DNA from 3 places in the Ruegeria sp. AL12 genome. Region 1 is predicted to be linked to each of the others. Evidence: riboswitches for the same ligand, from Rfam matches in the RefSeq annotation. Region 1 holds a riboswitch; each other region holds the start of a gene.

What was found. A riboswitch is a leader RNA that binds a small molecule or an ion and turns the genes downstream of it on or off. The one in region 1 is predicted to bind cobalamin.
Region 2: another riboswitch for cobalamin. It lies ahead of ACR0C6_RS19375 (hypothetical protein); the one in region 1 lies ahead of ACR0C6_RS08815 (DUF1636 family protein).
Region 3: another riboswitch for cobalamin. It lies ahead of ACR0C6_RS19860 (DUF4198 domain-containing protein); the one in region 1 lies ahead of ACR0C6_RS08815 (DUF1636 family protein).

Annotation. Positions count from the first base shown of each region.
Region 1 is NZ_JBQFXN010000002.1:213,107-215,304, forward strand. Features, by position in the region: partial or broken gene ACR0C6_RS08810 (D-lyxose/D-mannose family sugar isomerase) at 1-611, shown strand, start outside; cobalamin riboswitch at 712-908, shown strand; gene ACR0C6_RS08815 (DUF1636 family protein) at 1,007-1,363, shown strand; gene ACR0C6_RS08820 (ABC transporter ATP-binding protein) at 1,360-2,133, shown strand; gene ACR0C6_RS08825 (ABC transporter substrate-binding protein) at 2,150-2,198, shown strand, end outside.
Region 2 is NZ_JBQFXN010000012.1:9,498-11,695, forward strand. Features, by position in the region: gene ACR0C6_RS19365 (DNA polymerase III subunit gamma/tau) at 1-99, opposite strand, end outside; gene ACR0C6_RS19370 (protein-tyrosine phosphatase family protein) at 271-783, shown strand; gene ACR0C6_RS19375 (hypothetical protein) at 775-1,182, opposite strand; cobalamin riboswitch at 1,274-1,495, opposite strand; gene ACR0C6_RS19380 (alpha/beta hydrolase family protein) at 1,629-2,198, shown strand, end outside.
Region 3 is NZ_JBQFXN010000014.1:13,842-16,039, reverse strand. Features, by position in the region: gene ACR0C6_RS19865 (ROK family transcriptional regulator) at 1-689, shown strand, start outside; cobalamin riboswitch at 811-1,009, shown strand; gene ACR0C6_RS19860 (DUF4198 domain-containing protein) at 1,141-1,926, shown strand; gene cbiM (cobalt transporter CbiM) at 1,933-2,198, shown strand, end outside.

The sequences.
Region 1 (2,198 bases):
CTTTCGGAGCCGTGTTGCCACCCTTTGCGGATTGATCGCCCGAGAAAATGCGCATCTCTTTGGTCGAAACTGTCCGCAGCCGCAAGCTGGGATGGGACATTACCAATTACGCACAAGGCCATTTCGACGAACATTGCCTATTCCTGTTCACTCTAAACAATGGTGAGGTGAAGGATCTGAAATCCGGGCGTGGGATGCTCTGTGCAGAAAAACTGTTGATCTCGAAAGACGATCAGCTTTCTCCGATGCACCGGCATATCGTTAAGGCAGAAGACATCATCAACAGGGGCGGCGGCGATCTCGTTCTGGAAATTCATGCGTCGGATCCAAACGGTGGCGTCGACCGCGACAACCCGGTGACGGTCCCCAGCGATGCCTGCCCCGTAACCTTGCAACCCCAAGAATACGTGCGGCTGAAGCCGAGGCAAAGCGTAACTCTGATGCCCGGCATCTGGCACGCTTTTTGGGCCGAGCGCGGCGATTGCCTTATTGGCGAGGTATCGACCGTGAATAACGACCGCACCGACATTGGGTTTGAAAAGCCAATTCCACGGTTTTCAAAGGTCGAGAAAGATTCCGAACCGGATTTCCTTCTTGTATCAGACTATTGACACCGTTCGGTCCGGGCTGGCGCAGCAGGACAGCTGGGTCAGCTGTCGCAATTCCATCTACCAACGCCTTCGTCTGCCGCTTGACAAGTCTGGCATTGCCAGACTAGCTGAGCGGGATGGTTCCATAAGGGATGAAAATGGGAACACGGTGCGGCACTGGAATGTGCCAAGTCCGTGACTGCCCCCGCAACTGTAAGCGGTGAGCGACGCCACTTCACCACTGACCCGCATGGGTTGGGAAGGTCGGCCAAGCAACGACCCGCAAGTCAGGAGACCTGCCATCGCACTATAAACCAACCCGAGGCGGGGCGTCTCGGAAGGAGGCTTGATGGCGCGTTTGCGTAATATCCGGGTATGTGCCCTCTGTCTGCGTCTGGCAAACGACGGAGATGGCGATGACCTGCTATTCTGATCACTACGTTCTGATCTGTTCAACATGTCAGGGGGCGATGTCTGCCGAGGCTGCGCAAGACGTGCTGGATGCCCGGTTGCCTGACGGTTTTGAAACCCGAATGGTGGCCTGCATGGCAGGTTGTGAACGGGCCATGACCGTCGGATTTCAGGCCCCGGGCAAAGCGCAGTACCTGTTTGGCGATATCACGACATCACACGACCTGTCCGCCCTGGTCGAATTCGCGACCCAGTTCGGCGACAGTGACGATGGCTGGACCAGCGCCTCGGACCGCCCCCCGGCCCTTTTCGCAAAGACCTTGTCGCGCATGCCCGCATTGCCGTCCGGGGGGGGATCATGAGCTTTCTGGTTGCCGAGAATTTGGAGTACTACGCGCTCAATGGCGATGTCCTGTTGCAGGATGTATCCTTTCGTCTGGAAGAAGGATCAATTCTGGCAATCGCAGGGCCGAACGGCGCCGGCAAGACCACTCTGCTGAAACTGCTGTGTGGGATCGAACGGATTGCCTTGGGTGATGTTTGGATAGAAGGCCAAAGCCTTCGGACCCTGTCCGCCCGCCAACGTGCCCGCTCCATTGCTGTGGTCGGGCAGCAGGAAATGCCTGACGGGCGGATGCGCCTGCAAGACTATGTTGCGCTGGGGCAAATCCCGATTCAAGGCGAACGTTCGATGGCTCAGCACAAGGCTGATCTGGAACGGGTTCTGACGACGACCGAGCTGTCGCATTTTGCCAACAAAACGATGGGTCAGCTGTCCGGCGGAGAACGTCAGCGCGCACATATCGCGCGCGCGTTGGCCCAGAATCCGTCCTTGCTGTTTCTGGACGAGCCAACCAACCATCTGGACCCCGATGCCAAGGGGCACATGCTGTCTCTGGTCGCTGATCTGGGGGTAACTGTCGTCATGATCGTCCATGATCTGGTCATGATCCCGGAATTCGCCACCCATGTGGCGCTGATGAAAGCCACGCGTCTGACGGGGTTCGGGCCTGTTGTCGAAGTTCTGACCCCAGACCGGGTACGTGAGACATTCGGCGTGGATTATCTGTGCTTTCAGCACGAAGGCCGCATGATCCCCGCACTGGATATCCGAAAACGGAAACTGTCATAATAACAGGAACTTAAATATGATGCAGAAACTCTGGCCAGTGGTCGTCTTCGCTGGCTTGGCAAGTG
Region 2 (2,198 bases), on a different contig from region 1:
GGTGCGCACCATGGCATCCTGACCCACCAGATCGGCAAAGGTTTCCGGGCGATATTTGCGGGCGAGAACCTGATAGGCGGGGCTGGAGCTGTCTGTCATGTCTTCTCGTTGGGATTCGGTGCTTGGGCACAGCGTAGTGGCCACCGTTGCCCGCGTCCACAGCGTGGCGCGATGATTTTTGATTTAGAAACGAGTCGCTTTCGCACTAAACTGCATCAGCGGATTTAATGGCTCATTTTTGTAAAGAGTTTTTTGGGGAGGACAGGATTCATGTCGCAGTTGGTGATCTACGCCCTGCAAGTCGGTGGCGGAACGCTGGCACTGACCTCGATGCCCGGACGCGGCGGAGATTACTCCAGCGACCTGGACATGATCGCTGCGTGGCAGCCGGGGCTTGTTGTTTCGATGACGACGGATGTCGAAATGCTTCAGGACGGGGCGCAGGAATTTGGCAGCGATATTCAAAGCCGCGCCAGCCGATGGGTTCACCTGCCCATCGAAGATTTCGGAGCGCCGACAAAAGCGATCGATGACGCGTGGCCGTCCGTCAGCGCCGCGGCCCGGCATGCGCTGTCCGGCGGAGGTCGCGTATTGGTGCACTGCCGCGGGGGATGTGGCAGGTCAGGTATGGTTGTCCTGCGGCTGATGGTCGAATGCGGCGAACGCGCGGACACGGCGCTGCAACGATTGCGGGCGGTGCGCCCTTGCGCCGTCGAAACGGATGCGCAAATGGCCTGGGCCTCTCGGCGCGCCCAGGCACAGGTCAGTCTGGATTCAGATTGAAATCTGCGCGGGCGCGCAAACAGGTTTTCGCGGCCGGATCGTGGAAACTTCGATCATCGCGCAGGGTGGGGTTTTCACGACGCCGGATGGCATCGCACTGACCGTGTTTCCGAAGATCAGGTCGGCATAGCCGTTCAGCGGCTCAATCGCGGTTTCGGGCTGCGTCCCGCAAAAGACACGAATGCTGTCTGATCGCGCGCGGAAAATTGCATGACATCCTTCGGTGCAATGTGACAGCTCGCTGCTGCCCTCAATCTCGAAATCGTCACTGGTGGCCGAGGTCGCCTGGGCCATGGCTTCGGATATCGAGCGCGCCAGCCGCGCCAAAGCGGGGCAGGTTTTGCCCGTCCGCTGACATACCGTTGCACTGAATTCATGTGTTTTTGTCTTCCAGATCATCCTGCGCCCTCCGCGCTTGGTGGACAGGATATTTGGGACAGGTGGAACAGCGTGATGCCGTCAGGACCTGCCCGGACACCCCGCCCGAGTTTCGGTTTCGTTTCCGATGGCAGGTCTCCTGACTTGCGGGTCATCGCTTTGCCGACCTTCCCAGCCGTCGGGGCCAGTGGTGTTTCGGCATCGCTTACCGCTTACAGTTGCGGGGGCAGTCGCGGATTTGGTTGTTGCCTGCATGACCAGACATTACCGCACCGTGTTCCCTTTTCATCCCGACCCCTTGTGGAGGCCGGAAACCATCACACAACCGCTAGCGTTTGAGTACGCACCGAGTCAAGCCGATCTTTTGGCCGGACGCTTGGTCATGCTGGATACGGTGTTGGTTCATGCATAGTGTCGAGGGTGTTGAGGTTCTGAAACCGGATTTACCAAGCGCAAAGCCAGAGAACATGTTGGACACAGAGCAAACGGTATTGACCGAAGAGTTTCGCTTTCCGTCCGGGCAGAAAACACTGTCTGCCCGGTTGTACAGCCCGCTGACTTCGCCCGAAATCGTCGTCGTTCTGAACAGTGCAACGGGTGTGCCGCGCGATTATTACCGTCATTTCGCACGATGGCTTGCTGCCGAGCAGGGTATGGCCTGCCTGACCTATGACTATCGCGATTACGGGCATTCCTTGACCGGCCGCCTGAAAGATTCGCGTGCGACCATGGCGGATTGGGCCTTGATCGACATGCCCGCGGCACGGGCGGAAATGCGCAGACGGTTTCCCAATTCGCAGCATTGGACCATCGGCCATTCGATCGGCGCGATGTTGGGGCCTGTGCAGCCGGATATCGATCTGATTGACCGGATGATCTGTGTGTGTTCGGGGCTGGTAACCCTAAGCGACCATCCATGGCCCTATCGGGGTTTGGCAGGATTGTTCTGGTATGGTCATGCGCCGCTTTTGGCCCGAGCCCTTGGCTACCTTCCCGGAAAGGCGATCGGGTTCGGCTCGGATCTGCCGGCATCGGTC
Region 3 (2,198 bases), on a different contig from region 1:
GGGACTGGGCCCAGACCCTTCAGGTTCCTCAGGAAGAAATGGACCCGTGGCGCGTATCAGACCTGAAGGCTGACCTGGCGCGTCGCCTCGATATTCCGGTATTCCTGCAAAATGACGCCACTGCGGCTTGTGGGGCGGAATTGGTATTCGGTCCGGCTGATGGGCCAAGGGATTTCCTGTACTTCTATATCGGGTTTTTCATTGGCGGCGGTGTGGTCCTCAATGGCGCGATCTTTTCGGGGCGTGGAAACGCGGGGGCAATCGGCCCCTTGCCTGTGCCCGATGGCGCGGGCGGTGTCAGACCGCTCATCGATGTGGCCAGCCTTTACGTGCTCGAGCGTGCAATCACCACGGCAGGTGTCACGTCGCATTCCATCTGGGAAACGACCCAGCGTTGGGATGTGCCAAACGTTCAACTGGAAAACTGGTTGAAACGGACGGCAAGCGGGATTGCCCATGCGATTGTCTCATCCTGTAGCCTGATAGATTTCGAATGCGTGAAGATTGACGGCTGGATGCCGCAGGACATCAAGGCGCGTTTGGTTGAAATGGTGGAAGACAAACTGTCCGAGCTGAACATGACCGGGCTCGAGCGCCCCGTTGTGCTGGCAGGAACCGTAGGCCCGGAAGCACGCTCTTTGGGCGCGGCAAGCCTGCCCTTGTCGGAGAGGTATCTTTCAGAAGCTTAGACAGGAACGAACCCTGCCGCCTTGGACGTTTCACAAACTGGTTCACTCTCGCAAACTGCCGAGCTCAATATTTTCGATGGCCGTAACACATTTTCGTTGACGGAAGGCTGAGTTGTCTGGCAAGCCGCTCGGCATGTCCGGTTCCGGGGCTTGCTCTGGAATCAATAGGGAATGCGGTGCGGGCTCTGGCCCAAATCCGCAACTGCACCCGCAACTGTAAGCGACGAGCAGGGCTGAAACGCCACTGGGGTTTGCCCGGGAAGGCCGGTCCAACGCTTTGACCCGCAAGTCAGGATACCTGCCGGACATGTGCCCTCTAACGGGCACTCCTAATCGACGACGGGATGTGCGTCGGACCAGGATGCCTGAAAGGGTAATTTGGCGTTGAATGTCCCGTGGTCAAAACGAATTTCGCGCCGGGATTGGCGCGACGGGACAAGGACGACTGTTCATGAAAACGCTGCTCAGCGCAGCCGCTGCCGCGATGGCTCTTCCTGCCATAGCAAATGCGCATTTCCTTTTGGAATACACCACCGACACCATGATCGAGAAACCGGGCGATGTACCGGTCAAACTGATTTTCTGGCATCCGTTCGAGAATGGCCATGTCATGGATCTTGAAAAGCCGCAGGAATTCTATGTGATCCACAACGGTGAAAAGACCGATTTACTGGACACGCTGGAACCTATCCGGTTCACCGGCGGGCAGAACGAGGGCGCGGCGTTCAAAGGCAGTGTCCCGGTCAAACGGTCGGGCGACTATGTGCTGGTGACGGTTCCTCAGCCTTATTACGAGGAATCCGAAGACATCTATATCCAACAGCTCACCAAAGCCTTCCTGAACCGCAACGAATTGCCGACCGATTGGATGAATCCCGTGGGTCTGCCGACCGAGATTATCCCGCTGAACAAGCCGACCAACATCATCGCGGGTTCGACTTTCACGGGCCGTGTGCTGGCTGATGGTCAGCCGGTTGCGGGGGCCGAGATCGAGATCGAATACATGGCAGCCGAACCCGACATGGAAAGTTCGGCCGCTTCTGCACCGAAGGCGTCACCAATGCCGGGTGGTGCGGTGGTCGCAATATCTGACGACAACGGGTATTTTTCGTTCGGCGTTCCAAAAGCCGGTTACTGGGGTTTCGCCGCCCTTGGTTCCGGTCCGGCAACCGAACATGAGGGCAAAGAACTCAGCCAGGATGCGGTCATCTGGATCCGCGCCTGGGATCTGGAGTAACCCCAAATGCACATCGTCGACGGAGCCCTTTCCAACCCGGTTGTAATTGGCGGCGCCATAGCCGCCGCGGGCGGGATCGCCATGGGTCTCAGGTCTCTGGATCTTGATCGCATCCCCACTGCGGGCGTGCTGTCAGCCAGTTTCTTCGTGGCATCGTTGATCCACGTGCCCATTGGTCCGTCGTCGGTCCATCTGATCCTCAACGGCATGGCCGGGCTGCTGCTTGGTTGGGCCGCATTCCCGGCTTTGTTCGTCGGGCTTTTGCTACAGGC